3 regions of the Paracoccus tegillarcae genome follow, and region 1 is predicted to be linked to each of the others. Evidence: riboswitches for the same ligand, from Rfam matches in the RefSeq annotation. Region 1 holds a riboswitch; each other region holds the start of a gene.
The links. A riboswitch is a leader RNA that binds a small molecule or an ion and turns the genes downstream of it on or off. The one in region 1 is predicted to bind thiamine pyrophosphate.
Positions count from the first base shown of each region.

Region 1 (10,525 bases):
GGCGGCGGCTGCGGCGGCGCTGAAGGTGACGCGACGCGGTGCGGGCGATGCGATCCCCAAGCTGGCCGAAGTGGAACAATTTCTGGCGGAACAATCATGACCCATGCGATCTCTCAACCCGCGCTGACCCTTGATGGTGCCGATTTTCCGGTGCGCCGCATTTTCTGCATCGGGCGGAACTATGCCGACCACGCCGCCGAGATGGGCAATGAGGTCGACCGGGAAAAGCCGTTCTTCTTCACCAAATCCGCCCATGCGCTGACAGCACCGGGCGATGTTCCTTATCCGCCCGGCACCGAGGATTTGCATCACGAGGTTGAACTGGTGCTGGCCATCGGCACCGAGCTTGACGATGCGTCGCCCGAACAGGCCGCCGCCGCCATTGTCGGGCGCGCCGTCGGTCTGGACATGACCCGCCGTGATCTGCAGGGCGAGGCCAAGGACAAGCGCCGTCCTTGGGATGCCGCCAAGGATTTCGACCATTCGGCAATCATCGCGCCCCTGTCCAGCGCCGCCGCCGGGCCGGGCATTCGCCTGTCGGTCAATGGCGCGGTCCGTCAGGACGGCGCGCTGGAACAGATGATCTTTTCCGAGGCCGAGATCGTGGCCTTTCTGTCCAGCCTTTATACGCTGATGCCCGGCGATCTGATCATGACCGGCACACCGGCGGGCGTCGGTGCGGTAACACGCGGCGACAGCCTGCATGCGGAAATCGACGGGTTGCCGGTGCTGGACGCGCGGATCGTCTAGCCGATCTGGCCGCGCACGCCGCCGGTCTGCGCGCGATCCATCAGCAGGTGATCCAGAATCACACATGCCGCCATCGCCTCGGCCACCGGCACCGCACGGATGCCCACGCAGGGGTCGTGGCGGCCCTTGGTGATCAACTCGATCTCTTCGCCCTTGTCGTTGATCGCGCGGCGTGGGGTGGTGATCGAACTGGTCGGCTTGATCGAAAACCGCACCACGATATCCTGCCCGCTGCTGATCCCGCCCAATATGCCGCCGGCATGGTTTGACAGGAAATACGGCCCCTGATTGCCCATGCGGATCTCGTCGGCGTTATCGGTGCCGGTCATTGCGGCGGCCCCCATGCCTTCGCCAATCTCGACGCCCTTGACGGCATTGATCGACATCATCGCAGCCGCCAGATCGGTGTCCAGCTTGGCATAGACCGGCGCGCCCAGACCCGCAGGGCAGCCCTGCACCAGAACCTCGATGGCAGCGCCGACGCTGTTCTGATCCTTGCGGATGCCGTCCAGATAATCGGACCAGTCCTGCACCGCCGTCGCATCGGGCAGAAAGAACGGATTGTCGTTGATCGCGCCCGCGTCAAACGCCTCGCGGTTCAGATGCAGCGCGCCCATCTGCACCATGTAACCGGTGATCTTCAGGTCAGGCAGCAACTGCGCCAGCACCGCCTGCGCCACACCGCCTGCGGCAACCCGCGCCGCCGTTTCCCGCGCAGATGATCGCCCGCCCCCGCGATAATCGCGATGGCCGTATTTCATCTGATAGGTGATATCGGCATGGCCGGGGCGAAACGCACGCGCAATATCGCCGTAATCCTTGCTGCGCTGATCGGTGTTTTCGATCATCAACTGGATGGGTGTGCCGGTCGTCAGCCCCTCGAATACGCCCGACAGAATGCGCACCGCGTCTGCTTCCTTGCGCTGCGTGGTGTGCTTGCTGGTGCCGGGGCGGCGGCGGTCCATGAACTGCTGGATATAGGCCTCGTCCAGCTTTACGCCGGGCGGCACGCCATCGACGGTCGCGCCGAGGGCAGGGCCGTGGCTTTCGCCCCAGGTGGTGAACCGGAATTCGCGGCCAAAGGTGTTATAGCTCATGCGGTGTCTCCGGTCAGGGATTTGAGTTCATAGATCAGGTCCAGCGCCTCGCGCGGGCTCAGCGTATCGGGGTGGATATCCTTCATCCGCAGGTCCACAGGGTTGTCTTTGGGCGTGGCGGCAGCGGGCGCCGGGGGAATCGCGCGGAACAAGGGCAGGTCATCGATCAGGGCGGCGGGACGTGTGGCCCCCTCGCGCTCGCCCGATTCCAGCGCGTCCAGCACCTCGCGCGCGCGCTCGACGACAGATGCAGGCAGGCCGGCCAACCGCGCCACCTGCACCCCATAGCTGCGATCGGCGGCACCCTTGCGGACCTCGTGCAGAAAGATCACCTCGCCTTCCCATTCGCGCACCGTGACGGTGGCGTTTTCGACGCCGTCCAGCTTGGCGGTCAGGGCCGTCATTTCGTGGTAGTGCGTGGCAAACAGAGCGCGACAACGGTTGGCCGCGTGCAGATGCTCCATCACCGCCCAGGCGATGCTGAGGCCATCCCAGGTCGCGGTGCCACGTCCGATTTCGTCCAGAATCACCAGCGCGTGGTCATCGGCCTGGTTGAGGATCGCGGCGGTCTCGACCATCTCGACCATAAAGGTCGACCGGCCCCGCGCCAGATCGTCAGCCGCACCGACGCGGCTGAAAAGCTGGCTGACCATGCCGATATGGGCGCGGCGGGCCGGCACGAACGCACCGGCTTGCGCCAGCACCGCGATAAGGGCGTTCTGGCGCAGAAACGTCGATTTACCGGCCATGTTCGGCCCGGTCAGCAGCCAGATCGCAGGCGTGTCGCCGCTGGTCAGGTCACAATCATTGGCGACAAACGCCTCGGCCTTGCGTTTCAGCGCGCGTTCGACGACCGGATGCCGGCCGCCCTCGATGACGAAGGCGCGGCTGTCATCGACGCGGGGCCGGGTCCAGCTTTCGCCCGACGCGATATCGGCGAAACCGGCGGCAAGGTCGATCTCAGCCAGCGCGCGGGCGGCCTGTCCGATCTGCGGCGCGCGTTCCAGCACAGCCTCGCGCAGCCGCTCAAAGACCGCACGCTCGATCTGCAAGGCGCGGTCGCGTGCGTTCAGGATGCGGGTTTCCAGCTCTGACAGCTCGACGGTGGTAAAGCGGATCTGGTTGGCCGTGGTCTGCCGGTGAATAAAGGTCTCGCTCAGCGGTGGCGCCATCATCTTTTCGGCATGCGTGGTCGTGGTCTCGATGAAATAGCCCAGCACATTGTTGTGCTTGATCTTGAGGCTTTGCACGCCGGCCAGCGCCGCATAATCCGATTGCATCCTGGCGATGACGCCCCGGCCCTCGTCGCGCAGGCGACGGGTCTCGTCCAGATCCTCGTCATAGTCCGGCGCGACAAAGCCGCCGTCGCGGGTCAGCAGGGGCGGCTCGGCCACCAAGGCATCGTCCAGCAACTGGATCAGCGCGTCATGACCCGTCAGATCCCGCACGGCCTGACGCAGCACCTGCGCCGCATCCGCCGGGAACCGCGTGGCGATCTCTGCGCCCTGGCTCAGCCCCGCCCGGATCGCTGCCAGATCGCGCGGCCCGCCCCGGTCCAGCGCCAGACGCGACAGCGCGCGATCCATGTCGGGCGCAAGTGCCAGTGCCGCCCGCAGATCGGCGGACAGACGGGCGTCCTCGACCAGTTGCGCGACGGCCTCTTGCCGCGCATGGATCAGCGCCAGATCACGCGACGGCGCGCTGATGCGACGTTCTAGCAACCGCGCGCCCGCCGCCGTCACCGTGCGGTCGATGGCCGTCAGCAGGCTGCCTTCGCGCCCGCCCGACAGCGCCTGCGTCAGTTCCAGATTGCGCCGCGTTGCCGCGTCGATCTGCATTGCGCCGCTGGCCCGCTCGCGAACCGGCGGGCGCAGCAGGGGCAGGTTCCCCTTTTGCGTCAGTTCCAGATAATCGACGATCGCGCCCATGGCCGACAGTTCAGCCCGGCTGAAAGCGCCAAAGCCGTCCAGCGTCTCGACCTTGAACAAGGCACATAGCCGCCGCGTGCCCGATGCGCTGTCAAAGGCGCCGGGCGGCAGTCCGGTCAGCGCGGCACCCGCATCACCTGCCAGATCGTCCAGCCCCGATCCGTCAACCGCCAGCAATTCGCGCGGCGCAAGACGGGCCAGTTCGGGTGCCAGACGCGACATCGGGCAGTCCATCACCTGAAACGCGCCGGTCGAGATATCGACCCAGGCCAGCGCCGCCTGATCGCGAACCTGCGCGAAAGCGGCCAGAAAGTTGTGGCGCCGCGCCTCCAGCAGCGCCTCTTCGGTCAGGGTGCCGGGCGTGACCAGCCGCACCACATCGCGGGCAACAACGGATTTGGAACCGCGCTTCTTGGCCTCGGCCGGGTCCTCCATCTGCTCGGCGATGGCCACGCGAAACCCCTTGCGGATCAGCGTCAGCAGATAGCTTTCGGCCGCATGAAACGGCACGCCGCACATCGGAATCGGCTGCCCCTCATGCGTGCCGCGTTTGGTCAGCGCAATGTCCAGCGCGGCGGCGGCAGCGACGGCATCGTCAAAGAACATCTCGTAGAAATCACCCATGCGATAGAACAGCAGCGCGCCGGGATTGGCCTCCCGGATCGCCAGATATTGCGCCATCATTGGTGTGGGCTGATCGGACATGCGTACCCTTGCCTGTGCTTCGGGCTGTTTCTAGCGACTTGCGTACGGCTGGGGAACCACTACATTCAAGCCTACCTCGGGGTGCCCGTTCAGGGCTGAGACGCAATAGCGGACCCGTTGAACCTGATCCGGCCTAAAAACCGGCGGAGGGAAGGTTGTCGTGATCCTTTCTTTCGGAACCTGAACCAAAGGAGGACACGGATGAACACCCGTATTCTGGCCGCCGCATTGCTGGCTGCAAGCCCCGCCATCGCACAGGACCAGCCGGTGCTGACCGTCTATGCCGGCGATTATATCGTCAGCGAATGGGGCCCGGGCCCAAAGATCGAAGAGGGGTTCGAGGCCTTTTGCGACTGCGATCTGCAATTCGTGACCGGCGATATCCTGCCGCGCATCCTGATCGAGGGCGAGGCGACCGAGGCCGATATCGTCTTTGGCCTCAACACCGATGTGACCGCACGGGCGCGGGCCTCTGGCCTCTTTGCGCCGCATGGTCAGCTGACCGATGATCTGTCGCTGCCGGTCGAATGGACCGATGACACCTTCCTGCCCTATAACTGGGGCGAGACCGCATTCGTCTATGACGACACGCGGCTGGAAAATCCGCCCGCCAGTTTCGCTGAATTGCTGGACGCGCCCGATGATCTCAAAATCGTCATCCAGGACCCGCGCTCGTCGATTTCGGGGCTGGCCTTGCTGCTCTGGGTGCAGGGGATCTATGGCGACGACGCGCCCGAGGCCTGGGCAAAGCTGGCGCCCAAGGTGCTGACCGTGACCAAGGGCTGGTCTGAATCCTACGGCATGTTCACCGATGGAGAGGCCGATATGGTGCTGTCCTACACCACCTCGCCCGCCTACCATATCGCCGCCGAGGATGACCTGACCAAACACGCCGCCATCTTTCCCGAGGGGCATTATTTCATGGCCGAGCTGACGGCGCAGCTAAAGGGCACCGATCAGCCGGGACTGGCGCAGTCCTTCATGGACTGGGTGCTGACGCCCGAATTCCAGTCGACGATCCCGCTGGCCAACTGGTCGCTGCCGGCCAAACTGGCCGAGGCCGACTGGCCCGAGGTCATGCGCGATCTGCCGCGGCCCGAAAAGACACTGTTCTACAGTGAAGACGAGGCGGAAAGCCTGCGCAAACCGGCGCTGGATGAATGGCTGACGGCGTTTTCCCGTTAAGATCCGGCATCGGCGGGGCGGTCACGGCTGCCCTGCTGGCTGCGCTGATCCTTGGCACGCTGACCGCCGTTGCCGTCTATGCGGGCGGGCTGTCGGGGCTGGGGCGTTGGGATTGGCAGGCGGTGTGGTTCACCGTCTGGCAGGCGGTCGTTTCCGCCAGCCTGTCGGCGCTGCTGGCGGTGCCCGTCGCCCGCGCGCTGGCGCGGCGCGATTTTCCGGGCCGCGCGGTGCTGGTCACGCTGTTGGGCGCGCCGTTCATCCTGCCGGTGATCGTGGCGATCATGGGGCTGATCTCGGTTTTCGGGCGCAACGGCTTTCTGAACGACGGGCTCAGGGCCTTTGGCCTGCCCGAGATCAGCATCTATGGCTGGCAGGGCGTCATTCTGGCGCATGTGTTCTTTAACCTGCCGCTGTCGGTGCGCCTGATCCTGCAAGGCTGGCAGGCGATCCCGTCCGAGCGGTTTCGGCTGGCGGCCAGTCTGGGTTTTGCACCCGGCGACATCGCGCGGCATCTGGAACGCCCGATGCTGCGCGCGGTGCTGCCCGGTGTGTGGCTGGCGGTGTTTCTGGTCTGCCTGACCTCGTTTACCGTCGCGCTGGCTTTGGGTGGCGGGCCAAAGGCCGCCACGGTCGAACTGGCGATCTATCAGGCTTTCCGCTTTGATTTCGATATGGGCCGCGCGGCGACACTGGGGCTGGTGCAGGTGGCGCTGTGTCTTTGCGCGATGGCGCTGGCCAGCCGCGTGACGATCCCTTCGGCCTTTGGTGCAGGCATGGACGCGGCTGCGTCGTGGCGCGGGCCGCGCGGCTGGGGCCGCGTCGTGGATGTGCTGGCGATCGGGCTGGCGACGGTGTTTCTGCTTTGGCCGATGCTCAGCGTCATGGCCGACGGCATCCCGCGCATTGCGGCGCTCGATGCGTCGGTCTGGGCGGCGGCCCTGCGCTCGGTCATCATGGCGTTGATCTCGGCGGCGCTGGCGCTGGCGCTTGGGCTGACGCTGGCGCTGACGATTGCGCGCGGGGCGGGCCGTTGGGTCGAGGTCGCGGGCATGCTGCCGATCATTGCCTCGCCTCTGGTGCTGGGCACCGGGCTTTACCTCATCTTGCGCGCATGGGTCACGCCGCAGCAGATCGCGTTGCCGGTGACGGTGGCGATCAATGCGGTGATGGCGCTGCCATTCGTGTTGCGCGCGCTGATCCCGGCGGCGCGCAGCCTGCAGGCGGATTACGGTCGGCTGGCGGCCTCTCTGGATCTGCAAGGCTGGGCGCGGCTGCGATTGCTGACGCTGCCGCGTCTGGCGCGACCGCTTGGCTTTTCCGGCGGTCTGGCGGCGGCGCTGGCGATGGGCGATCTGGGCGTCATCACCCTTTTCGCCAGCGACCAGCCGACCTTGCCGCTAAAGCTGTACCAGTTGATGAATTCCTACCGCATCGCCGATGCCTCGGCTTGCGCGGTGCTGCTGATGGTGATCAGCTTTGCCCTGTTCTGGCTGTTCGACCGAGGGGGCCGCCTTGCTTGAGTTTCGCGATCTTTCCGTCACCCTGGGCGATTTCAGCCTGTCCGCTGACCTGAGCGTCGATCAGGGCGCCCGCGTGGCGGTGATCGGCGCGTCCGGTTCGGGCAAATCTACGCTGCTGTCGCTGGTCTCCGGCTTCCTGCCGCCTGACCGGGGTCAGGTGCTGTGGGAAGGCCGCGATCTGAGGCCGCTTGCGCCCGGCCAGCGGCCTGTCTCGGTGCTGTTTCAGGACCAGAACTTGTTTCCGCATCTGACCGTGGCGCAGAATATCGGGCTGGGGCTCAGGCCGGACCTGCGGCTCAGCGGCGATCAGCACCGGCAGGTCGCGCAGGCGCTGGAACGCGTGGGCCTGACCGGCATGGCGGATCGCAAACCGGCCCGTCTGTCGGGCGGCCAGCAAAGCCGCGTCGCGCTGGCCCGCGTGTTGCTGCGCGCCCGCCCGATCCTGTTGCTGGACGAGGCGTTCAGCGCGCTTGGTCCGGCCCTCAAGGACGAGATGCTCGACCTGCTGGCCCAGATCGCGGGCCAGACCGGGGCCACGGTCCTGATGGTGACCCACGATCCCGACGACGCGCGCCGCTTTGCGCCGCAGACCATCGTCATCGAAAACGGCCGCGCCAACCCGCCGGTGGCCACCGGCCCCTTGCTGGACAATCCGCCGCCCGGTCTGCGCCGCTATCTGGGCGCCTGAACACAGCACCATTGCCCCAACAGAAGTTTTGCGCCTATCCTTAAGGTTGAGCGGGGGAGGGCGAATGAAGCTTTGCCAATCAAGACTGCGGCCATTTGGGCCCGATTTCCTCGTTCCGTCGTCGAAAACGCAGCGCGCTGCCCAATTTTTGGCCTGCAATTTGCTGCTCGCGCGCTGCCGGGGCTGTTTTTGCCGATGCCTGCAAGAAAATGGTATACCAAAATGACATAATGACTTAATAGTCCCGGACTACAGAGGAGGAGGAATCTGAATGAAACTGAAAACAACCCTGTTCTGCGGTGCTGCCGCAATGGCGCTGGCACTGCCGGCTGCCGCCGAAAGTCTGCGTATTCAAACCCATTACGCGCCTGAAACCACCTCGGGCAAACTGGCCCAGGAATTCGTCGAACAAGTGGCCGCCGATTCGAATGGCGACCTGACCATCGAGATGTTTTATTCGTCCTCGGTCGTGAAAACGGTCGAAACCTTCGACGCCGCTGCCAACGGCATCGTCGATTGCGACATGACCGGCGGCGCCTATCAGATCGGCAAGAACCCCGCGTTCCAGTTCGTCGGCGACATCATGGGCGGCTACGACAACCCGCAGCAGCAGTTTGACTGGCTGGCGCAGCCCGGCAATCTGGAACTGGTGCAAAACCTCTATAACACCTATGGCATACAGTTCATCGGCTGGTGGATGTATGGCCCGGAATCGCTGGCTTCGACCACGCCGCTCAATGGCATCGACGATCTCGCGGATTTCAAATTCCGTTCGCCTCCGGGCATGGAAACCGAAATCTTCGCCAAGCTGGGCTCCAGCCCCGTGGTGATGGACTTTACCGAGGTGTTTACCGCCCTTGAAACCGGCATCATCGACGGCGCGGATGCGTCCAGCCTGGCCAACAATGCCGGCATGGGTCTCTATGACATCGCCAAGAACGCCACCTATCCGGGCTTTCACTCGATGCCGGCTGACCACCTGGCCTGCAACAAGGCCAAATGGGACAGCCTGACCGACGAACAGCGGGCCGTTGTGCAAAAAGCCATGGACGATCTGGGTGCCAAATCGGCAGAGGTCAGCCAGGCCGCCAACGAAGAGGCGCTGCCCAAGCTGCAAGAGGAAGGCGTGACCATCGCTGACTGGTCCGAAGAGGACCGCAACTCCTTCCGTCAGGCCGCGCAAGAGGTCTGGCAGGAATGGGCGGCCCGGACGCCGGAAACCAAGGCACTGGTCGACAGCCACATCGCCTACATGAAGGAAATCGACCTGATTTCCGAATAAGACGACAGTCCAGCGCGGCCCCGTTCATGCGGGGCCGCGCGTTCCTTGCCCAGTGAGAGGACGTGCCGATGCAACCCCCGATCCGATTTGCAAAAGACATGCTGTGGCCGCTGATCTTCACGGGGGCCATGATCTGGGTGATCTGGTACTTCCCGCGATTCATCGTCGCGATGGGCAAGGCCAATGACAACCTGAACTCGAAATACCAGACGGCGGGGCTGATCGACTACCTCTTCGCGCTGGTTGCCATCGTGGCGCTGGTCATGGGCGTCGCCTCTGCGCGCTCGACCAAGGGCGAGATCGAACTGCGCAGCAAGTTCGACAAATTCGCTCTGTTCCTCTGCCGCGTGACCATGCTGCTGCTGCTGGGCGTTGTGGGCGTCATGTTCTTCGAGGTCGTCGCGCGCTATGTCTTTGAAAAGCCAACGCTTTGGGCCAATGAAATGTCGCTCTGGCTGGCCGGCTTCATCTATCTGCTGGCCGGCGTCTATGCGATGCAGCAACGCAGCCACATCTCGATCTTTCTGGTTTACGACCAGATGCCACGCTGGTTGCAGCGCGGCTGCGATGTGCTGTCCACGACGCTGATTTTCCTTTTTGCCTTTTTCATTTTCTGGGGCGGCTGGACCGAGGCGTCCGAGAAATTCATGCGGTGGGAGACATTCGGCACCGCCTTTGACCCGCCCTTGCCGGCCACGATGAAAATCATGGTGATCTTTACCGCGTTCATGGTCGCGGTGCAGGCGATTGCGAACCTGATCGTTGACTGGTCGCGTGGCCCTGAAAGCCACGGCGTCGTCGATGAAAGCGAGATCGAAGAGATGATCGAATCCGCTCAACACCAGTTCGATCAGTCGAAAAGGAGCTGATCCATGGATATTTCAACGATTTCGATGATCCTGCTCGCAGCACTGTTCTTCTTGCTGATTATCGGGATGCCGCTTGGCCTTGCATCGGGAGTGCTGGGCGTCGCCGTCCTGTTCATGAAGTTCGGGCCCGAATTGCTGCTGTCGGATTTCGGCAGCGGCCCGCTGAACATCATCGGGCAGCGAATCTATGGCATCCTCACCGACTACGTCCTGATATCCGTGCCGTTATTCATCTTCATGGCGAACCTGCTCGAACGCTCGGGCATCGCCGCCGAGATGTACAACTCGCTGAACATCTGGCTCAACCGGACCCGTGGCGGCATTGCGGTGGTGACCTCGATCATGGCCGTGATCATGGCCGCCATGTCGGGCATCATCGGCGGCGAGGTCGTGCTGCTGGGCCTGATCGCGCTGCCCCAGATGCTGAGGCTGGGCTATAACCGCAACCTGGCCATCGGTACGATCTGTGCGTCCGGTTCGCTGGGGACGATGATCCCGCCC
Region 1 covers NZ_CP025408.1:1,815,809-1,826,333, forward strand. Annotated here, with positions in the region: gene CUV01_RS08895 (ribokinase) at 1-100, shown strand, start outside; gene CUV01_RS08900 (fumarylacetoacetate hydrolase family protein) at 97-750, shown strand; gene aroC (chorismate synthase) at 747-1,847, opposite strand; gene mutS (DNA mismatch repair protein MutS) at 1,844-4,480, opposite strand; TPP riboswitch at 4,548-4,649, shown strand; gene CUV01_RS08915 (thiamine ABC transporter substrate-binding protein) at 4,682-5,665, shown strand; gene CUV01_RS08920 (thiamine/thiamine pyrophosphate ABC transporter permease ThiP) at 5,641-7,185, shown strand; gene CUV01_RS08925 (thiamine ABC transporter ATP-binding protein) at 7,178-7,873, shown strand; gene CUV01_RS08930 (TRAP transporter substrate-binding protein) at 8,145-9,155, shown strand; gene CUV01_RS08935 (TRAP transporter small permease subunit) at 9,224-10,024, shown strand; gene CUV01_RS08940 (TRAP transporter large permease) at 10,028-10,525, shown strand, end outside.

Region 2 (10,525 bases), 760 kb from region 1:
GTCCCCTCGCCCGGCAGCGCACGCACGGCTGCACCCTCGCGCGGCGGGCCCAGATAGTCCTGCAATTCGACCACATCCTGCGGAAAGCTGTCGGCCATCGGATCGCGGCGCAGGGCGCGGATGACGGCGCCGTCACCGCCGGGCGCACGACCCAGACCCAGATCGATGCGATCGGGAAAGGCCGTGGCCAGCGTGCCGAATGCCTCGGCCACGGTCAGCGGTGCGTGGTTGGGCAGCATGATCCCGCCCGCACCCACGCGGATCGTCTTGGTATGGGCGGCGACCAAGCCGATCAGAACAGCCGTCGCGGCACTGGCGATACCCGGCATGTTGTGATGCTCGGCCATCCAATAGCGGTGATAACCCCAGCCCTCGGCATGGCGCGCCAGGTCCAGTGTGTTGGCAATGGCATCTGCCGCATCGCTCCCTTCGGGAACGGGCGACAGGTCGAGAACGGAATATGGGATCGCGTGTGTCATAGCCGATAGCTAGGAAGTCTGCGCGCGCATAAAAAGGGCCGCCGCGCATGACGCGACGACTTTTTTGCAATATCTGCAATCAGCAGGTCAATCCATCCGCCGCAGATAGGTCCAGGTCGGCACCCTCGCCTGACGTGCAACCGACCAGCTTTCGGCGTCGCCCAGATAGGCAAAGCCGCAATTGGTCAGCACTCGGGCTGATCCGGCATTGTCTTGGAATGCCTCGGCAAAAAGGGTCCGCGCACCATGCGGGTTGGCAGCGACCAGTGCCTCGACCGCCTCGGTGGCAAAGCCCGTATTCCAGAAACCGGGCCCGATCCAGAAGCCGAGTTCGGACTGGCTGTCCTCGAGCCGGGTCAGCGACACGACGCCCAGCAACTCGGCCAGCCGGTTGGCGCTGCCGTCGATGGCCCAAACGTCTTCGGCCCTCGTACCTGCTGCCAAAGACCGCCGGATGAATGCCTCGGATGCGCCGGGCGGCAAGGGATGGGGGATGGCACGGGTGCCCTTGGCCACACGCTCATCAGCGGTGTAATGCGCGATCAATCCCGCGTCGCTGTCACGCAGCGGCCGCAAAATGAAGCGCGGCGTTTCGATCACTGCCTGCGCATATGCCTCTGCTGTCAGATCTTCTATCATCTCGCCCTCCCCAGCGGCATGATAATGCCCCCGGCTCAAAACTCGGGAACTCAACGAAAAAGGGGACCGGTTTGCGCCGATCCCCCAACACATCTGTGTCTAAAACCGGCCGGTTACTCGGCTGCCTCGATGGTGGCGGGCAAGATAGACACGAAGGTGCGACCCTTCAGGCCTTTCTTGAAATTGACCGCGCCATCGGTCAGGGCGAACAGGGTATGATCCTTGCCCATGCCGACATTCTGGCCCGGCCACATCTTGGTGCCGCGCTGACGCACGATGATATTGCCGGCGATGGCTTCCTGGCCACCGTACAGTTTGACGCCGAGACGGCGGCCGGCCGAGTCGCGACCGTTGCGGGACGAACCGCCTGCTTTTTTATGTGCCATGGCTCTTAGTCCTTTTTACCTTTGGCAAGCTCTTTGGCCTGCTTGATCCATTCATCACGTTCGATGCGGCCCGAGAAGGACAGCTGATCGTCCATGTATTCGATCTCTTTCTTCTTCCAGGCAGCAACCTGGTCAAAGTGGTAAACGCCATTCTCGTTCAGCAATTCCTCGAGCTTGGGACCAACGCCTGAAATCTCTTTCAGATCGTCTGCCTGACCGTCACGAGGCGCATCCAGCAGGTTGGCCGGGCGGGTACCGACAGCCGCTTTTTCCTCGGCGGCGGGCGCTTCTGCCTTTTTCTCGGCCTTGGGCGCTGCTCTCTTCTCAGCCTTCGGAGCTGCTTTTTTCTCAGCCTTGGGCTCGGCCTTCTTGGCAGCCGGCTTGGCCTCGGCAGCATAGGCAGCACCGGCGGTGCGGGCGCCGATCGCCTCTTTCACGCCAGATTTGTCGCCGCCCTTTTCCAGCACATCGGTGACGCGCAGCAGGGTCAGTTGCTGACGGTGACCACGGGTCCGCTGCGAGCTGTGCTTGCGGCGGCGTTTGACATAGGTGATGACCTTGTCATCCTTGATCTGGTCTATCACTTCCGCCTGAACGGCTGCACCGGCCACCATCGGGGTGCCCAGGGTCGAGCCGACCATGAGAATATCGTTGAACTGGACGGTATCGCCAGCTGCGGCGGCCAGTTTCTCAACGCGCAGGACGTCGCCCGCCTGCACCTTGTATTGCTTGCCACCGGTTTTCATGACCGCGAACATGCTGTGTCTTCCTTTATCTGCCGCGCCCTGTGGCCCCTGCGATTGCAGGCGTTTCGGGATCGTCCCGCCGTCGGACTGCGCACCCGTTCAATCGGGGTGGTGTTGAAAATAACGTACCGGCCAAGGTTATTCGCCCGGCCGGTCCGCGGCTATATGGCGGATTCGACCCACCAAGTCAAGCAATGCCGGCTGACTTTTCATTTCCCGCGACAAGGGAACCTAACCGTCGCTACGGGCTTTTCTTCCTGCCCAAATGGAACAGCCGATGCAACGATTTTCATGCCCCACCTGCGGACGCCGCGCCTATTTTCACAACCTGCAATGTGTCTGCGGTCAGCCCCTGACCTTTGACCCGGGCGCGATGGCGATGCGCAATGACGGCCCCGCCTGCGCCAATCGTCAATCTCTGGGCTGCAACTGGCTGTCTGGCCCCAGCGGTCATTGCCGGTCCTGTGCCATGTCGCAGGTCGTGCCGGTTCTGAACGTAGGCAATAACCTGCAATTGCTTGACCGGGCCGAACGCGGCAAGCGATGGGTTCTGGCCAATATTGCAAACTGGCACTGGTTTTCTGATGACGATCCGGGCGCGCGACCCCGCTTTCTTATGCTGGCCGAGGACACGGGCGGCCGGACCGAGCAGATCACCATGGGGCATCTGGCCGGCGAGATCACCATCAACGTGACCGAAGCGGATGAGTTGATCCGCCTGCAGCGCCGCCGTGAACTGGGCGAGCAATATCGCAGCATGGTCGGCCATTTCCGGCACGAGTTGGCGCATTTCTTTTTTGACCGGCTATCGGTCGCACCCGATTTCCTGCCCGCCTTTCGCCAGATATTCGGCGACGAGCGCACCAATTACAGTCAGGCGCTGCAGATCTATTACGACACGCCGCAGATGCCCTCGGCGGATTTCATCACACCTTATGCCAGCGCCCATCCGCATGAGGATTGGGCCGAAACCGTCGCGCATCTGCTGCATCTGGTCGATTTCACCGACAGCTTCGTCAGCGCCGGCCTGTCGATGCCCGGCGTACCCGACGACTTCCGCCCCTATTTCGAGGACGACACAGATCGCCTGCTGGACGTCGCCGGAAAAGTCGCAATCGCCATCAACGACATCAACCGGGCACTGGATAACGAAGACCTCTATCCCTTCGTGTTGACCGGCCCGGTGCGCCACAAGATCGGCTGCGCCCATCGCTGGATGAAGAACCACCTGACCGAGGGCGCCTGACAGGCGACATCTTGATTATATAACGAATTAATTATATAAACGATTCGTTATGAATGAACTTGATGCACGCCTTGCCGCCCTTGCCGATCCCACGCGTCGCGCGCTGATTCAGCGCCTGAACGAGGGCGAGGCGACCGTGGCCGAACTGGCCGCACCCTTCGCCATCAGCCAACCCGCGATCTCGCGCCATCTGAAGGTGCTGGAGCAGGCTGGCCTGATTGAAACCCGCGTGGACGGCACCGCGCGGCCTCGTCGGCTGCGCCAGCAAGCAATCACAGAAACCGCCGATTGGTTCGGGCCGTTCTTTGCCGCGTTGGACGCCCGTTTCCGGGCGCTGGACGACGTGCTGGCGGCGATGCCGGATGATCCAGATGAAAGGACCAAGCCATGACAAAGTTGACAATGACAGCCCAGGGCGAACGCGACGTCGTCGTCACCCGCGATTTCGCCGCTCCGCGCGAAAAGGTCTGGCGTGCCGTGACGGATACCCAGTTGATGCGGCAATGGATGACCAGCGATTACGGCGCACTGAAATCGCTTGAGGGCGAGGCGGTGGTCGGTGGCCAACACCGCTTTGTCTGGGCAGGTGAAGACGAGGATCTGGTGATGGTCGCCACCTATGACCTGCTGGAACCGCCGGAACTGATCAGGCACCGCGAAACCTGTCCCCAGCATGACTATATGGAAAGCCTGGTCGAGACGCGGCTGATCGACGCGGGCGGCATGACCAAGATGCAGATGACCATCACCTTCGCCAGCGCCGAGGCTCGCGAACAGGCGCTGAGCTTTGGCATGGCCGAGGGGATGGAGGTGATGTACGCCAATCTCGACCTCATTATCAAAGCCGATACTGCTTGACTTAAGCGGCAACCGGCTGCTTCCTGCAACCTTGCGACAGGGGCGCTTGCGCGAGACCGCAGGCTGAGATGCACCCTAGAACCTGAACCGGATAATGCCGGCGGAGGAAGTCGCGGGGTCAGCACCCTGATGCCTGCCCCGACGCGCCTTCGTCGTCAAAGCGAGGGCATAATGGACAATTCCGCAACCTATCTCACCTCTATGCGCAGGGCCATCTGCGGCGCCTCAACGGGACGGCGCTGCGCATGATCCCCAATATCCTTTCTATCGCAGGATCTGATCCCTCGGGCGGGGCCGGCATTCAGGCCGATATCAAAGCGATCTCGGCCAATAGCGGCTATGCGATGGCGGCGATCACCGGCTTGACCGCGCAGAACACACAAGGCGTCAGCAGTCTGCATCTACCGCCTGCCCAGATGCTGTCGGACCAGATTGCAGCGATCCGCGCCGATATCCGCATCGATGCGGTCAAGATCGGCATGCTGGGCAATGCGCAGATCACATGTATCGCGGCCGATGCACTGGCGGGCCTTGCTGCGCCGATTGTGCTGGACCCTGTGATGGTGGCCAAGGGTGGCGACCGGTTGCTGGAACGTCAGGCCGTCACCGCACTTTGCGACCGGCTTTTGCCCATGGCCGATCTGCTGACACCCAATCTGCCAGAGGCCGCCGACCTGCTGGAGACGGCACCTGCCAAAGACCGCATGGCGATGCAGGCTCAGGCCACCGCCTTGCTGCAACTGGGCCCGCGTGCGGTGCTGCTGAAAGGCGGTCACCTGCCGGGCGAGGACAGTCCCGATCTGTTGGCCACTGTGGATGGGATGGATTGGTTCGATGCCGCCCGCCACCACACCAGGAACACCCACGGCACAGGCTGTACGCTGTCATCTGCCATCGCCGCATGGCTGGGTCATGGCGTGCCACTGCGTGATGCCGTCGCCCGCGCCAAGACCTATGTCAGCAAGGCCATCACCAGCGCTGACGAACTGTCGGTGGGCAGTGGACATGGGCCGCTGAACCACTTTCATCTCAGCGCGATCAGCGGGCAGGCCTGAGGGCGCGGCCTATCCCCGTGCCAGCTCTTCGACCAGCGCCACGAAATGCTCGCCGCGTTTTTCGAAATTCGGATATTGATCGAAACTGGCCGCAGCCGGGGCCAGCAGAACGGTGTCGCCCGGCTCGGCCTCGGCGCTGGCGCGCGCGACGGCGGCCTCCATGGTTTCGACGACCTCATGCGGCGTCTGACCGATCTCCAGCGCGAAATCGCGGGCAGAATGGCCGATCAGATAGGCCTTGGTCACGCGCCCCAAATGCGGCTGCAGCGCCGTGATCCCACCCTCCTTGCCCAACCCTCCGACGATCCAGCGGATCCGGTCAAATGCTTGCAGCGCCTTGGCGGCCGCGTCGATATTGGTGGCCTTGCTGTCATTGACGTAACGCACGCCGCCCAATTCGGCGACCGTCTGGCTGCGATGCGGCAAGCCGGCAAAGCTGTGAAACGCCGCCTCGATCTCGCGCGGGGCCAGCCCGACGGCGCGGCAGGCCGCATAGGCGGCACAAGCATTCTGATGATTATGCGCGCCGGGCAGTCCAGTGATCTCGCGCAGATCAAGCGAGGCCACCTGCCGCCCCTTGCGATATTCCGAGAGAAAGCCCTTACGCGCAAAGACCGACCAGCCGGGGCCGTCCAGCTTGCTGTCAGACGACACACGGATCACGCGATCATCAGCCGGCGCCATAGAGAGCTGATTGGCCAGATAAAGGCCCTCGACCTCGTCCACCCCGACCACGGCACGATCCGGTCCACCTTCGGCAAACAGCCGGCGCTTGGCGGCGAAATAACCGCCCAGCCCGCCGTGACGGTCAAGATGATCGGGCGAAAGATTGGTGAAAACGGCAACATCGGGCGTCAGCGCACGCGCCAGTTCGGTCTGATAGCTGGACAATTCCAGCACCACGACCTCGCCGTCGATGGCGGGTTCCAGCGACAGGACGCCGGTGCCGATATTGCCGCCCATCTGCGCGGGCCGGCCGACCTGGGTCAGCACATGGTGGATCAGCGCCGTCGTCGTGGATTTTCCGTTCGATCCGGTCACCGCAATGACGCGCGGGGTGCGGTCGAAATGGTTCCAGTCTTCGGTGGCAAAGCTGCGAAAGAACAGGCCAATATCATTGTCGATCGGCACACCCAGCCGCAGCGCCATCTCGATCACCGGATGCGGTTTGGGGTAAAGATGCGGGATGCCGGGGCTGGTGATCAGGGTGCTGACACCGACCCAGGCGGCATCTCTGGTCAGATCGACGATCTCCAGCCCCTCGGCCTCGGCGGCCTGCCGCGTATCGACGCCGTCATCCCATGCGCTGACTTTGGCACCGCCCGCAGCAAGCGCGGCAGCGGTGGCCTTGCCCGAGCGACCAAGGCCAAGCACGGCAATGGTCTGGTTTTCGACGTCTTGGACGGGGATCATGTCATGCCCTTTTTAAACTGTCGGACCGGGGGCTGTCTGCCCCACCGACGCCCGAGGATATTTGCCGCCCAATGCAGTCGCAAGGCGCGTTGCAGATCAGGGTCCGATGCAGCGGATCAGGCTGCCATCAAGATCTATGACCGCAAACATGCGCAGATCGTCGGTGATCCGCTGCAAGCCGGTCAGGCGGGGAATACCGTCGGAAGGCAGGCCAATCGCGGCATAGTCTTGCAGCAGCGCGTTCAGATCATCGGTGCGGAAACAGGCACTGAACCAGCTTGTGGCGGGGTCAAGTTCTGGGTGTGGGAAAAACTCGATGATTGTCTGGTCACGATTGAGGATCATCCAGCCTTCGTCACGGAAGGATCTGGTGAAACCAAGACGTCCATAAAACGCCTCGGTCGCGGTGAAATCGCGGCTTGGCAGGTTGGCCGTGACGGTCAGTGCCATTGCCTCACCTCAACTTCAGCGTTGCCAGACCAATCAGCGCAAGGATCAGCGCGATGATCCAGAAGCGGATGACGATCTGTGCCTCGCCCCAGCCCTTTTTCTCGAAATGGTGGTGGATCGGTGCCATCAGAAAGACGCGTTTGCCCGTGCGCTTGAAATAGATGACCTGGATGATCACCGACAGGGCTTCGACCACGAACAGCCCGCCCACGATGGCCAGAACGATCTCGTGCTTGGTGGCGACGGCGATGGCGCCCAATGCGCCGCCCAGGGCCAGCGATCCGGTATCGCCCATGAAGACGGCGGCGGGGGGCGCGTTGTACCACAAAAAGCCAAGCCCGCCTCCGATCAGCGCCGAGACAAAGATCAGGATCTCGCCCGTACCGGGGACGTGATGCACGCCCAGATAGTCGGTAAAGTCGACCCGGCCCACCGTATAGGCGATGATCCCCAGCGTCCCGGCTGCGATCATCACAGGCATGATCGCCAGCCCGTCCAACCCGTCGGTCAGGTTTACCGCATTTGCCGCGCCGACAATCACGATCATGGCGAAGGGCACGAAGAACCAGCCCAGATTGACCAGCACATCCTTGAACACCGGCAGCGCCAGCATGCCGGTCAGCCCATCGGGCTGCAGCCACATGGTCCAGACCCCGGCAATAAAGGCCAGCAACAGGCCCAGCGCCATCCGCACCTTGCCCGAGACACCCTTGGTGTTCATCTTGCTGACCTTGGAATAGTCATCGGCAAAACCGATCGCGGCATAACCGGCTGTCACGGTCAGAACCATCCAGACATAACCATTGTCCAGCCGCGCCCAGAGCAGGGTCGAGGTGAACAGCGCCGACAGGATCAGCAAGCCGCCCATGGTCGGCGTGCCCGCCTTGACGAAATGCGTCTCGGGGCCGTCATCGCGAATGGGCTGGCCCTTTTTCTGCGACTTGCGCAGATAGTTGATCAGCGGACGCCCAAACATGAAGCCAAAGATCAGAGCGGTGAAAAACGCCGCCCCTGCGCGGAAAGTGATGTATCGGAACAGGTTGAAGAGGTCGCCCCCTTCGGACAAGCTGCTCAGCCAATACAACATTACTCTTCCCCTCGTTCAGGCGTGGGCGTTTGCCCGGATTTACGCAGCGCGTCAACCACCGAGGCCACCCGCGAGAATTTCGACCCCTTGACGAAAACGATGTCGCCATCGCGCGCCAACTCGCCCGCGCGGGCGCAAAGCGTGTCGGCGGTTTCCGCCCAAATGCCCTGTTTATTTGCGGGCAAAGCATCGAACATGTGACGCATTCGCGGGCCGCAGGCATGGACCAGCGCCACATCCTGCATCACCGGCCAGTCTGCGATCTGTCGGTGCAACTGGATCTCATCGGGGCCCAGTTCCAGCATATCGCCCAGAATGACCACGCGGCGGCCGGGGCCCAGGCGCTCCATCGTCGCTAGTCCGGCAGCAAGGCTGGTCGGGTTAGCGTTATAGCTGTCATCCAGCAAGGTAATGCCGCCGACATGCTCGACCGCGCCGCGCCCCTGATAGGGCCGCCAGCGCCCCAACCCCCTGGCCGAGGCTTTCAGATCCGCGCCCAGCTTTTGCAGCGCAGCCAGCACGCCCACCGCGTTCATGGCGAAATGTTCGCCGGCGCTGGCCAGATCGGCCTGAACCGTATCGCCCAGAATACGGGCGGTCAGATGGGTGCCGTCGCCATCCACGCTGACCTTCAGCGGTCGTGCCGCGCCTGCCTCACCAAAGCCCAGAACAATCGCGCCGACCTGATCCGCGCCCTCGCGCAGGATCGGCGTGACGTCCAGATCCTCGGGCAGGATGGCCGCGCCCATGGGTTCCAGCCCAGCAAAGATCGCCGCCTTTTCGCGGGCAATGCCGGCCACGTCGTCGAATGCCTCAAGATGCACGGCGGCCACGGTGGTGATCATGGCAACATGCGGGCGGGCCATGCGGGCCAGCGGCTCGATCTCGCCGGGATGGTTCATGCCGATTTCCAGCACCGCATAATCGGTATGCGCGGGCATCCGCGCCAGCGTCAGCGGCACGCCCCAATGGTTGTTCAGGCTGGCTTCGGCCGCGTGAACACGGCCCTGCGCCGAGAGGGCGGCGACGGCCATATCCTTGGTCGAGGTCTTGCCGACCGATCCGGTGATCGCCAGCACACGCCCGGTGACACGTGCGCGCCCTGCACGGCCCAAAGCCTCCAGTCCCGACAGCACATCATCGACGATCAGCAGCGGGGCCGAGGGCGACACCCCCTCGGGAATGCGGCTGACCAGTGCGGCAGCGGCGCCTTTTTCCAGTGCCTGCGCCACAAAGTCATGCCCGTCCCGCGCGGCTTGCAAGGCCACGAACAAGTCCCCCGGCTGGATCGTGCGGGTATCGATGCTGACACCCCTGGCCACCCAGTCACCCTGTGCGCGGCCTCGGGTTGCTGCGGCGGCATCGGCGGCGGTCCACAGGCTCATATCTTGCCATCCAATGCAGCCACAGCGACCGATGCCTGCTCGGCATCATCAAAGGGATAAACGTCCTGACCGACGATCTGACCGGATTCGTGGCCCTTGCCCGCGATCAGCAGCGCGTCGCCCGGTTGCAGCGCATCGACGCCGCGCAGGATCGCCTCGGCCCGGTCGCCAACCTCGGTCGCGTCGGGGCCCGCGCCCGCCATCACAGCCGCCCGGATCAGCGCGGGATCTTCGGTGCGCGGGTTGTCGTCGGTGACAATGACCACATCGGCATATTGCCGCGCGGCCTCGCCCATCAGGGGGCGCTTGCCGGTATCGCGGTCGCCGCCCGCACCGATCACCACGATGATGCGGCCCATGACATGCGGGCGCAGCGATTGCAGCGCCGCGATGACCGCGCCGGGTTTATGCGCGTAATCGACAAACACGGTCGCGCCATTGTCACGCCGTGCCGCCAGTTCCATCCGGCCGCGCACGGTGGTCAGACCCGGCAGCGTGTGGATCACATCTTCGGCCGTGCTGCCTGCGGCCATGACCAGCCCCATCGCCAGCAGCACGTTTTCCGCCTGAAAGCCGCCGATCAGCGGCAGGCGAACCAGATAGGGCTTGCCCGCCACCGAAAAGCGCAGGTCCTGACCAGTCGCATCATAGCGCTGATCGAGGATGCGCAGATCAGCGCCCTCGTCCCGCCCGACGGCGGTCAGCGCAAGGCCACGGTCACGCGCGACGCCGGCCATCTGCTGTCCGCGCGGGCTGTCGGTATTAATGACAGCCGCTGCGC
Region 2 covers NZ_CP025408.1:2,576,645-2,587,169, reverse strand. Annotated here, with positions in the region: gene CUV01_RS12635 (LLM class flavin-dependent oxidoreductase) at 1-479, opposite strand, end outside; gene CUV01_RS12630 (GNAT family N-acetyltransferase) at 567-1,118, opposite strand; gene rpmA (50S ribosomal protein L27) at 1,232-1,504, opposite strand; gene CUV01_RS12620 (50S ribosomal protein L21) at 1,510-2,262, opposite strand; gene CUV01_RS12615 (putative zinc-binding metallopeptidase) at 2,528-3,496, shown strand; gene CUV01_RS12610 (ArsR/SmtB family transcription factor) at 3,546-3,887, shown strand; gene CUV01_RS12605 (SRPBCC family protein) at 3,884-4,354, shown strand; TPP riboswitch at 4,383-4,480, shown strand; gene thiD (bifunctional hydroxymethylpyrimidine kinase/phosphomethylpyrimidine kinase) at 4,600-5,409, shown strand; gene murD (UDP-N-acetylmuramoyl-L-alanine--D-glutamate ligase) at 5,419-6,822, opposite strand; gene CUV01_RS12590 (VOC family protein) at 6,919-7,272, opposite strand; gene mraY (phospho-N-acetylmuramoyl-pentapeptide-transferase) at 7,277-8,359, opposite strand; gene CUV01_RS12580 (UDP-N-acetylmuramoyl-tripeptide--D-alanyl-D-alanine ligase) at 8,359-9,744, opposite strand; gene CUV01_RS12575 (UDP-N-acetylmuramoyl-L-alanyl-D-glutamate--2,6-diaminopimelate ligase) at 9,741-10,525, opposite strand, start outside.
Region 2: it holds a riboswitch for thiamine pyrophosphate, as region 1 does, so the genes downstream of both, thiD (bifunctional hydroxymethylpyrimidine kinase/phosphomethylpyrimidine kinase) here and CUV01_RS08915 (thiamine ABC transporter substrate-binding protein) in region 1, are expected to answer to the same signal.

Region 3 (10,525 bases), 370 kb from region 1:
ATCATCACCTGACAGTCCTTGGCCCAGGCGATTTTGGTCAGTTCGCCCAGGGTCCGCAGCTCGGCAAACTGTGCCTCGTCATTGGCATCGGCAATGCAACCCGGGCGCAACCCGTCGCCAAGGCTGAAGCTGACATCATAGGCGCGCATGATCTCGCAGATTTCGTCAAAACGTTCATAAAGAAACGACTCGCGATGATGGTGCAGGCACCATTTTGCCATGATCGAGCCGCCACGGCTGACGATGCCGGTCACCCGCTTGACCGTCATCGGGATCATGTGCAGCCGCACGCCGGCATGGATGGTAAAGTAATCCACCCCCTGTTCGGCCTGCTCGATCAGCGTGTCGCGATAGACCTCCCATGTCAGATCCTCGGCGATGCCGCCGACCTTTTCCAGCGCCTGATACAGCGGCACGGTGCCGATCGGGACCGGCGCGTTGCGGATGATCCAGTCGCGAATGTTGTGGATGTTGCGACCGGTCGACAGGTCCATCACGGTGTCAGCGCCCCATCGGATCGCCCAGACCATCTTTTCAACCTCTTCCTCCATGGATGAGGTGACGGCGGAATTGCCGATATTGGCGTTGATCTTGACCTTGAAATTGCGGCCGATGATCATCGGCTCCAACTCTCGGTGGTTGATGTTGGCAGGGATGATGGCGCGGCCAGCAGCGATTTCCGAGCGAACGAATTCAGGCGTGACCAGATCGGGCAGTTCGGCGCCGAAAGGCTCGCCGTCGCGGGCGCCGGCGGCTTGCCTGCCCTCGTTTTCGCGAATGGCCACGAATTCCATCTCGGGCGTGATGATCCCGGCGCGGGCATAAGCCAGTTGCGTCACCGCGCGCCCATCCGTGGCTCGCAAGGGCGGGCGTTGCAGCGGAAAGGGCGGCGTCAGGCGGCTGCCCGAGGCAAAACCGTTATCGGCATCGGTCACCGCGCGCGCCGGATATTCCTCGCACTCGCCGCGCGATTGCAGCCAGCCGCCGCCGCGAACCTCGGGCAGCCCGCGCGAAATATGGGTCTCTGCGCCATCGGCGGTGTATGGGCCTGAGCTGTCATAGACGATCAGCGGCGCCTCGCCCGCGACGGTGATTTCGCGCATCGGCACGCGAATATCATGCGTCTGACCCGCGACATGGATCTTGGTCGAGGCAGGCAGCGCGCCAGTGGTGATGGTGGGTGGTAGGTCTTTCATTCCGGTCTCCTCTTTCGAAAAGACCCAAGCGAAAACTTTGGCAGAAAGGGGCCATCTGGCCCAAAGGACCACCCCTTGATGCGATCGGGGGAAGTTGCCCTTCGGTCTTCCTACGCCAGTATCAACTGGGTCAGGTTCAAAGGGTCGCTTCACCGGGGTTTCCCCCTGTCAGCCTCTCAGTCCCCTAGGTGGGACTCCCCCGACGTGGGCGCAGATTGGCGCGAATGGTGGTCGGGGTCAAGCAGGTCCGGCGGCGCTGAACGCGCCCCGGCATGTTTTGCATGAGAAGAACATAAAAAGACGGGCAGCCCTGGGGCTGCCCGTCCGCCTATCCGCAAGCCACGACGGGGGGGAAACTCGTTAAAATAAGGCTCGTCGGATATCGTGCGACAACTGGTTATCTTACATCGGGTTGTGTCGGGCGTTCGCCCATCACATGGGTCAAGGCCGGCAGCACATAACGCTCAAACTTCTGCCGGTCGGGTCGCAGGGCTCCGGGCTTGCCGTGGCCGTTGCATTCTTCGCAATCATGGATCGTGCCCCAGCAATTCGAGCAGGCGCCAAGAGCGGATGCCAACACATCTAGCTGGTGAACGAGCAAGTCGTTCTCGCGTGCCAGCCGCTCGAATTCGACAGGAGCCGGGCGGTCGTGGCCGGGCTGAGGAAAACCCGCCCTCGACCGCCCGTAAATCGCCGCAGTCAGTGCCTGCGCAGTCCGCTGTTCCGGTTCATTCTCCGCGCCCACCGGCAGGGTACGCAAGAACTGAAGGGCGGCGATAAGGGTATCCAGCTGTTCGTTCGGAATGGACATCGTGGGTCTCCCGCTTGGCGCTGTCTGCTGACTTGCTGAGGTCACGCCGTGTTTGCTGAAACCAGTTATCGCCCCATGGCGTGAATCCAGCGTGAAAAGCGCGTGAAAATTCAGGCAGATTCGCGTGAAATTTTACGAATCTTGCGATTTTTTTCGCTGAGATTAAGGAAATCTTCAATTTTATCGGTCTGTGCGACACAAAGCCCGGGCTTCGCGAATCCCGGATCAGACCAGCGAATCAACCAAGAGGCGATGCAGGATCGGTCCGGCGATGGCCAGACCATCGACCGCAGCGCGCGGGCTGTTGAAGCGCATGTCCGTGCCCCGCCTGTCGGTCACCGCCGCGCCCGCGCGCTGCGCGATCAGGCTGCCTGCGGCAATGTCCCATTCCCAGGCCGAGCGCAGCGACAGCGCCGCATCAAAGCGGCCTTCGGCCACCAGACACAGCCGCCACGCCAGAGAGGGACGAAATTCGCGGCGAAACGGCGGCGGCTGGCCTGCCTTCCAGTTCTGCGCCTCGGACACGGCGCGATAGGTCAGCACAGTGGCATCCTGCATCTGGCTGCGCGTGCTGACCGCAATCGGCTGCCCATCCATCAGCGCGGGGCCATCGGCATAGGCGGTATAGATCTGGTCACGCGCAGGCAGATAGACGACAGCCGCCGTAATCCGGTCACCGGTAGAGACCGCCAGCGAATGCGAAAACCCTTCTTGCCCCGCGATAAAGGCGCGGGTGCCGTCGATCGGGTCGATGATAAAGCAATGCTCGGCGTCCAGCCGCGACAGATCGGCCTCGCTTTCCTCGCTTAGCCAACCATAATCCGGGCGCGCCGCGCGCAGCATCAACTCCAGATGCGCATTGACCGCCAGATCGGCCTCGGTCACGGGGCCAGCATCACCGCCCTTGTCCCAGCTTTCGGGATCGTTGCGCCAAAAACGCATCGCGATCTGCCCCGCCTGCCGGGCAGCATCTTCCAGCAGGCGCAGATCGTCTTCAGGCGCCGGCAACCGTCATCCCCCGCACCAGTAGGCTGGGCACCTGAACGGGACGCCAGTCCTCGGCATCATTTCCGGCGGTGATCGTCATCAGCATATCGCGCAGATTTCCGGCGATGGTGCATTCATTGACCGGATAGGCGATCTTGCCGTTCTCGACCCAGAAACCAGCGGCACCGCGCGAATAGTCCCCGGTCGTCGCATTGATCGAGGCCCCCAGCATCGAGGTGACGACCAGTCCCGTTCCCATGTCGGCCAGCAGATCGTCAAAGCTGGCGTCGCCCTGCGTCAGGCTGACATTGGAATGGCCGGGCGAGGGCGCCGAGGTCAGTCCGCGCGTTGCCGAGGCCGTGCTGTCCATGCCCAGCTTGCGCCCCGTCGCCAGATCCAGCGTCCAGCCGGTCAGGACGCCGCCGGCAACGATTTCGCGCGGCAGGCAAGGCAACCCTTCGGCGTCGAACGGACGCGAGGACGGATAGCGCGGGCGCAGCGGATTTTCGGTCACGGTCAGATCCGCTGGCAAGACAGGTTCATCCAGCGCATCGCGCAGCCAGCTTGCCCCGCGCACCACGGCATTGCCGTTCACGGCGGCAAGCAAATGCGCGATCAGCGTCGGTGCGACGCGGCGATCGTACAGAATGGGAAACGCGCCGGTCGGTGGTTTGCGCGACCCGATCCGTGCCAACGTGCGCTGCGCCGCCAGCAGGCCGATCTGCTCGGGGTCGGGCAGATCGCTGGCCCAGACACGGGATTCCCCGGCATAGTCGCGTTCCATCCCGGTGCCCTGCCCGGTAATGGCAACCGCCGACACCGAATGACCGCTGCGCGTGTAACCACCAGAAAAGCCATTGCTTGCCGCCAGCCACATCTGCCGGCGCGAAAATGCCGCCGCCGCGGATTCGACCTGCGTGATACCGGGCTGCGCCGCCGCCGCAGCCTCGGCACGCAGGGCCATCGCCTGCAGCGCATCGGGGCTAGGGTCGGGGGCCGGATCCGTCATTTGCAGGGCAGCGCCATCGCGCGTTTCTGCCAACTGATCCGGATCAGCCAGCCCCAGCATATCGTCGACCGGCGCCTCGCGTGCCATCGCAACCGCGCGGGCGGCCATTTCGCGGATGGTGATGTCGGAATGGTCCGAGGCCGATACGCTGGCTTGCCGCCCGCCGATCAGCACGCGCAATCCGATTTCGGTTGCCTCCGCGCGCTCGGCCAGTTCCAGACCACCCTTGCGGACATCAATGGACACGGATTGCCCGCGGACCGCGATGGCGTCGGATTGGTCGGCACCGGCCTGCGATGCCGCCTGGATCAGCGCCTGCGTCAGGGTTTCAAGATCGGGGCTGTCGCTCATTCGGATCACGTCTTCAAAGGAAAGGGCCGGGACACGATGCCCGGCCCGAGGTTTACCCATATGGGCGCTTACTTCACTTGCTGGCCATTGGCAAAGATGCTGCCATCGTCGCGGAACTCAAGCTCGGTCGTCAGTTTGCCCGGCTCGCCCTCGACCGGACGAGCAAACATGGACAGCATCATGCGTGCGCCCATCATCTGCTCTTGCGGGATCAGACCCATCGCGCCCAGCGTGCCCATCAGCGACTCGATGCCAGTGAACTCACCCGTGATCTGGCCGACCGGGGCTTCGGCCATCGTGCCGCCTTCGGGTGCCGTCAACTCACCTTGCACCTTGGCCTCTGCACCGACAGCCTTCAGCGAGATATCGTTGATCGTGACCTTCACGGGCATCGGCGGTTCTGGCATCGCCTCCATCCCGGGCATGGCCTCGCCGTCATCGGCCATATCATCACCAGCCATATCGTCGCCGGTTGCCTCGTCCCCGCCCTGTGCCTCACCAGAAGGTTCCGGTGCAGAAGGATTCATCGGCGGGTTGAGCAGCGATTCTGTCATCAGCAGATCGCCTGCCACGTCGATGTTGAGGTCAGCGGCGTCACGCGGCAGTTGGGCGTTGGGATCGAACAGCGCCCAGACCTCATCATTGACGGTCAGGCCCGAGATCGCGCTTTTAAAGGTGAACGGCGCAGGCTCGTCGGACGGCAGGACCGGGATGGCCAGTTCAAAGCTGCCAGCGTTCAGAGCATACTGCACCGGAAACGGCATTCTGCTGTTGCTGAAAGTGTTCGTGCTGCTCTCGACATCCGCAGAATAGGTCAGGCCCTCATCCGACATCGCAAAGCTCAGCTTGCCCGGACCTGCTGTCATCGAGCCCTCACCGTTGGTCGGGGCGCCATCCGAGTCGGTACCGTTGAAGGTGAAACTGCCGGTGCCGCCCGTATAGGAGGCGTCCAGCACCACCTCCATGCCGCCACGCAGGGCCTCTTCAAGCTGCTCTTCGAGGTTATCGACCCCTTGCGCCAGCACAAACCGGCCAGTCATTTCCAGCCCGTCCATGACGTACTCGCCCGCCGCTGTCCCCGCGCCGCGGCCTTCGCCTTCCTCGATATTGGCGTCCAGCGCGAAGCCCAACCTGGTGATGGCACCGTCGAAATCGACCTCGCGTCCGCCAGCAGCACCTTGCTCGATCGAGCGTTGGGTCCCGCTCAGGCCCTCCATGGTAATGGTCAGCGGAACCGGTGCGCTTTGTCCCTCATCGACAGGGAATTCCATGGTAACAGTTACTGTCTCTGCCGTGTATTCATGCGTCAGATCTTCGAACGACCCGGTGGTGACCGTCTCGTTGACCGGCATCGAAAGGGTGAAGGGAATGACGATTTCCGTGTCGTCCGGCGTGACCTCGGTGATGCTGCCGGTCACGTCGCCCTCCAGGAACCAACGGACACCGCCATCGCCGGTCTGGTTCAGGACGACCTTGGGCATCGTCATTTCCATCGACGACGTCGCGGATTCATTCGAAAACACCGCGTCGGTGATGGTCAGCGTATCGCCGGCCTCTTCACGGCTGCCTTCGGTCAATTCGATGCCGACAGATTCATTTTCGGCGATCAGTTGATCCCAGACTTCTGCGGGGGTGATTTCAGATAGCGCGGGAACGGCCATTGCGGCCATTGCGAGCGAAGAGGTTGCAAGCCTGCGGAACATACCGGATACCTTTCAATGCAAATTAGTATCGTCCTGATTTGTGCCGGAATGTGGCACAGGCCGGGGAAATGCGAAAGGGACGTTCAGGTGATCAGCGCATTTCAGCAGGACGGTATACAGGTTTTGCGGATCGAAAGACCGGACAAGGCCAATTCCCTGACCGAATCGATGCTGTCGCGCCTGACCGAGGAATTTGACCGCATTGCAGCGACTGATTGCAACGCGGCCATCCTGACCGGCGCGGGCAAGGTTTTCTCCGCCGGTGCCGATCTGGAAGAGGCCAAAAGCGGGCTGGCCACGTCCCCGCAATGGGAACGTCTGTCGGCCCGGATCGCGACCATGCCTTGCCTGACGATAGCGGCACTAAACGGAACGCTGGCGGGCGGTGCCTTTGGCATGGTGCTTGCCTGTGACCTGCGCGTCGCGGTGCCCGGCGCGAATTTCTTTTATCCGGTGATGAAGCGGGGCTTTCTGCCGCAACCCAGCGATCCGCGCAGAATGGCGGCGCTGATCGGACCGGCGCGGACAAAGATGATCCTGATGGCGGGCGCGCGGATCGACGCGCAGCAGGCACTGGACTGGGGCCTGATCGACCGGATCGCCGCTGATCCTGTTGCCGCCGCCACGGAACTGGCCGCTGATTGCCTTGCGGCCAGCCCCGATCATGTCATGGCGATCAAAGGGCTGATCGCCTAGGCGTAGACCGACTGTTTCCCGAAATGGGTGCACAGCATGTAATAGACCACCGGGCGATATTTGTTGCGGTTCGAGCGGCCGTATTTTTCGATCACGGCGTCGATGGCCTCCATCAACTGCGGCCCGTCGGCAAGGCCCAGCTTCTTGACCAGATAGCTGTCCTTTACACGCTCAAGCTCTGCCTTGTCCGTACCCGATACGGTTTCCGCATCAGCGTTATAGATCGACGGCCCGCAGCCGATCGTGACTTTGGTCAGCAGATCCATGTCGGGCGTGACACCCACCTTGTCCTTCAGGTCCGCCGCGTATTTTGCGATCAAATCGTCGCGTTTACTCATCTATCTTTTCTCCCTGGTGGCTTTTTAGATGGATCGACATTACCGGCCAATCAGCAAATATCAATCGTGGATGCAAAGGGCGCTGGAACGGTCCGGTTGCTCTTGCGGCCTTTGCATAAATAAGAAAATCATGCAGATGCACGCTCGTCAGTTGCGCGGCGATCTAGTATGTGGGCGCTAACAGTCCGAGGGAGAGGCAGGAACCATGGCGACTTTGCTGGCCGATGTTGGTGGAACGAACGCACGTCTGGCAATCGCGCGGAACGGCGTGATCGACGGCGAGACCGTCACCCGTTTCAGAGGTGACGACTACAGTAGCTTCGACGATGTCGTGCGGCAGTTTCTGCAAGAACAGGACGCCCCGCGCATCACCAGCGTGGCCGTGGCTGTGGCAGGGCCGGTGTCCGGCGGCATGGCGCAGCTGACCAACCGCGACTGGGACTTTTCCGAAGACCGGCTGGCGCGGCTGACGGATGCCGATCAGGTCCGGCTGATCAACGACCTGACCGCGCTGGGCTATGCCACACCATCGCTGTCTGGTGATGGGCTGGGCATTCTGCGCGAGGCACCCGCCGAGCGGCATCGCAATGGGCAGTCGCTGGTGGTTGGCGCCGGCACGGGCTTTAACGTCTGTGCGGTCAAGGTGTTGTCGGACCACCGGATCACCTGCCTCGAGGCCGAAGAGGGCCATACCTATCTGCCCGACATCATCATGGATCGGCTGCGCGACGAATTGGCCGACAAGGCCGACCAGTTCTTTTCGGTCGAGGAAACCTTTGCCGGGCGCGGGTTGTCACGACTGCACGCGCTGCGCACCGATACGGCACCCATTCGCAGCGAAATGATCGCCGAGGCCGCGTCGCAGGGCGATCCGGACGCCGATGCCACCTATCGGATGTTCGCCGAGATGTTCGGACTGATGTGCCGCGAACTGGCCCTGCGCTTCATGCCGATGGACGGCATGTTTCTGGCAGGTAGCGTCGGGCGCAGCCTGTCGAACCGGCTGGACCTGCTGGTCCCTGCCTTTCTGTCAGACGAACAGATGCGCCAGATCCCCGAAAATGTGCCCCTGCTGCTGATCAAGGACGACATGGCGGCGTTGCAAGGTTGCCTCGCTGCGCTGGATTAACCTGAGTTAACGGCACAAACCCTACTCTTCACTGGAATTTGTACCCACGACCTGCAAAATTAGGGCAAAAGAGGCCAAAACAGGCAGGGCAGGATAGATGAAGCTTTTTCGGGCTGGATTGATTGCGTCGGTGGCCTTGACGGTGCCTGCGCTGGTATTCGCACAGTCTTCATCACCATTTTCGGGCCTTTCCGGGCTATTTGGCGGCAATAGCGAAGCCGACGGTCCGGTCAAACTGGATATCTCTGTTTCCGGCGACGATGACGCGCTGATCCGGCAAGTACGCAATACCTCATTGATTTCGGCGGCATTGTCCGAGGGCCGAAGCACCGGTCAGGACGTGCTGGCGGCGGCCCGCGCCGATTATGCCCGCATTCTGGGCCTGATGTATGATGAGGGGTATTATTCGGCCATCATCAATATCACGCTGGACGGTGTCGAGGCCGCCGAGGTTGCGCCGCTGGACGCGCCAGAGGTGGTCAACAACGTGGTGGTGGCGGTGGAATCCGGTCCGCGCTTTACCTTTTCGCGCGCAGAGATCGCCCCGGTCGCGCAACAATCGGATATCCCCAGCGACTACGCGGTGGGCGAGCCCGGCGGCACCGGCACGATCAAGTCGGCCGCGCTGGCTGGTGTGGATGGCTGGCGCAATTCCGGTTACGCCAAGGCCGATATTGGCGCCCAGGACATTGTCGCAGACCACGATCAGAACGCAATCGACAGCCGCATCGGGCTGGCTCCCGGACCTGTCGTGACCTTTGGCAAGCTGAACATCAGCGGCTACGAGCGCATGGACCCGCGTCGCCTGCGCAAGATCGCCGGCTTCCCCGAGGGCGAGCGCTTTGACCCCGAAGAACTGGACACGGTGCGCAAGCGCCTGCGTCGCAGCGGCGTCTTTTCGGCGATCACGCTGGAAGAGGCAGATGTTCTGGGCGCCGGTGATACCATGGATGTGGCGCTGACGGTGGTCGAGCAAAAGCCCCGCCGAATCGGTGCAGGGTTCGAGATCTCGAATACCGACGGCGCCATGGTTTCGGCCTATTGGATGCATCGCAACCTGCTGGGCGGCGGTGAGCGCCTGCGGATCGACGGCGAAGTCTCGGATATCAGCTCTGATGTCAGCGGGCTGGATTCCGAGTTCAAGCTGCGTCTGGACCGGCCCGCGACCATCACCGCCGACACGACCGCTTATTTCGAGACCACCGTAACCCGCAGGCGCGAAGAGGATTACGATTCCGACACCGGCGCGATTGCCTTTGGTCTGAATCACATCTTCAGCGATCGGCTGACTGCGGATATCTCGATCCTCTATGGCAAATCGCGCGTGACCGATGCCAACGGGACCAGCGATTTCGAGGTGATCGCGCTGCCGATGAATGTCGAATGGGACATGCGTGACGAACCCACCGATGCCAAGAGCGGCTATTGGCTGTCGGGCGACGTCGTGCCCTTTGTTGGGCTCAAGGAAACAGGCAGCGGGGCACAGGTGCAGGGCGAGGGACGGGGCTATGTCTCGTTCGGTGAAGATGATCGCATTACCGTCGCCGGCCGCGCGCGGTTGGGCACTGTGCTGGGCTCGGACATTGGCGAAACGCCCCGCGAATATCTGTTCTATTCGGGTGGCGGCGGCTCGGTCCGCGGCCAGCCTTTTGAATCGCTTGGCGTTGATGTCATTCCCGGCCCCGATGGCCCGATCCGCACCGGCGGCCTCAGCCTGGCCAATGTAAACGCGGAGCTGCGTTTTCAGGTGCGCGAACGCATCGGGCTGGTTGCCTTTGCCGATTTCGGTCAGGTCTGGACCGAGGGCAGTTTTCAGGGCGACAGCAACAATCACGCCGGCGCGGGGCTTGGTATTCGCTACAAGACACCGATCGGCCCGCTGCGCTTTGACCTCGCCGGTCCGGTATCCGGCGATACCGGCAATGGCGTGCAGCTTTACCTTGGTCTGGGACAGGCATTCTGATGATGATACGGAAAATCCTCGTTCTTCTGGCGCTGATCATGCTGCTGCCGCTGTCACCTGCACGGGTGGCCGCGCAGGACAGCGCCGCCGAAATTTCCGAACAGACCGAGGATGATCGCGGCTTCATCACGCGATTGCTGGAAGAGAACCTTTCGGGCGCAGGGCGACAGGTCATCATCGAGGGCTTCGAGGGCGCCCTGTCCTCGCGTGCTACCTATGACAGCATCACCATCGCGGATGCCGATGGCACGTGGCTGACGCTGAATGACGGTGCGATCCAGTGGAACCGCTCGGCGCTGCTGCGCCGCCGGATCGAGATCGCCGAGCTTTCCGCCGCCGAGA
Region 3 covers NZ_CP025408.1:1,441,458-1,451,982, forward strand. Annotated here, with positions in the region: gene thiC (phosphomethylpyrimidine synthase ThiC) at 1-1,196, opposite strand, end outside; TPP riboswitch at 1,287-1,407, opposite strand; gene CUV01_RS07140 (hypothetical protein) at 1,594-2,007, opposite strand; gene CUV01_RS07145 (inositol monophosphatase family protein) at 2,233-2,949, opposite strand; gene CUV01_RS07150 (TldD/PmbA family protein) at 3,002-4,354, opposite strand; gene CUV01_RS07155 (DUF2125 domain-containing protein) at 4,423-6,057, opposite strand; gene CUV01_RS07160 (enoyl-CoA hydratase/isomerase family protein) at 6,145-6,753, shown strand; gene CUV01_RS07165 (DUF2853 family protein) at 6,750-7,091, opposite strand; gene CUV01_RS07170 (glucokinase) at 7,297-8,220, shown strand; gene CUV01_RS07175 (autotransporter assembly complex protein TamA) at 8,318-10,183, shown strand; gene CUV01_RS07180 (translocation/assembly module TamB domain-containing protein) at 10,183-10,525, shown strand, end outside.
Region 3: it holds a riboswitch for thiamine pyrophosphate, as region 1 does, so the genes downstream of both, thiC (phosphomethylpyrimidine synthase ThiC) here and CUV01_RS08915 (thiamine ABC transporter substrate-binding protein) in region 1, are expected to answer to the same signal.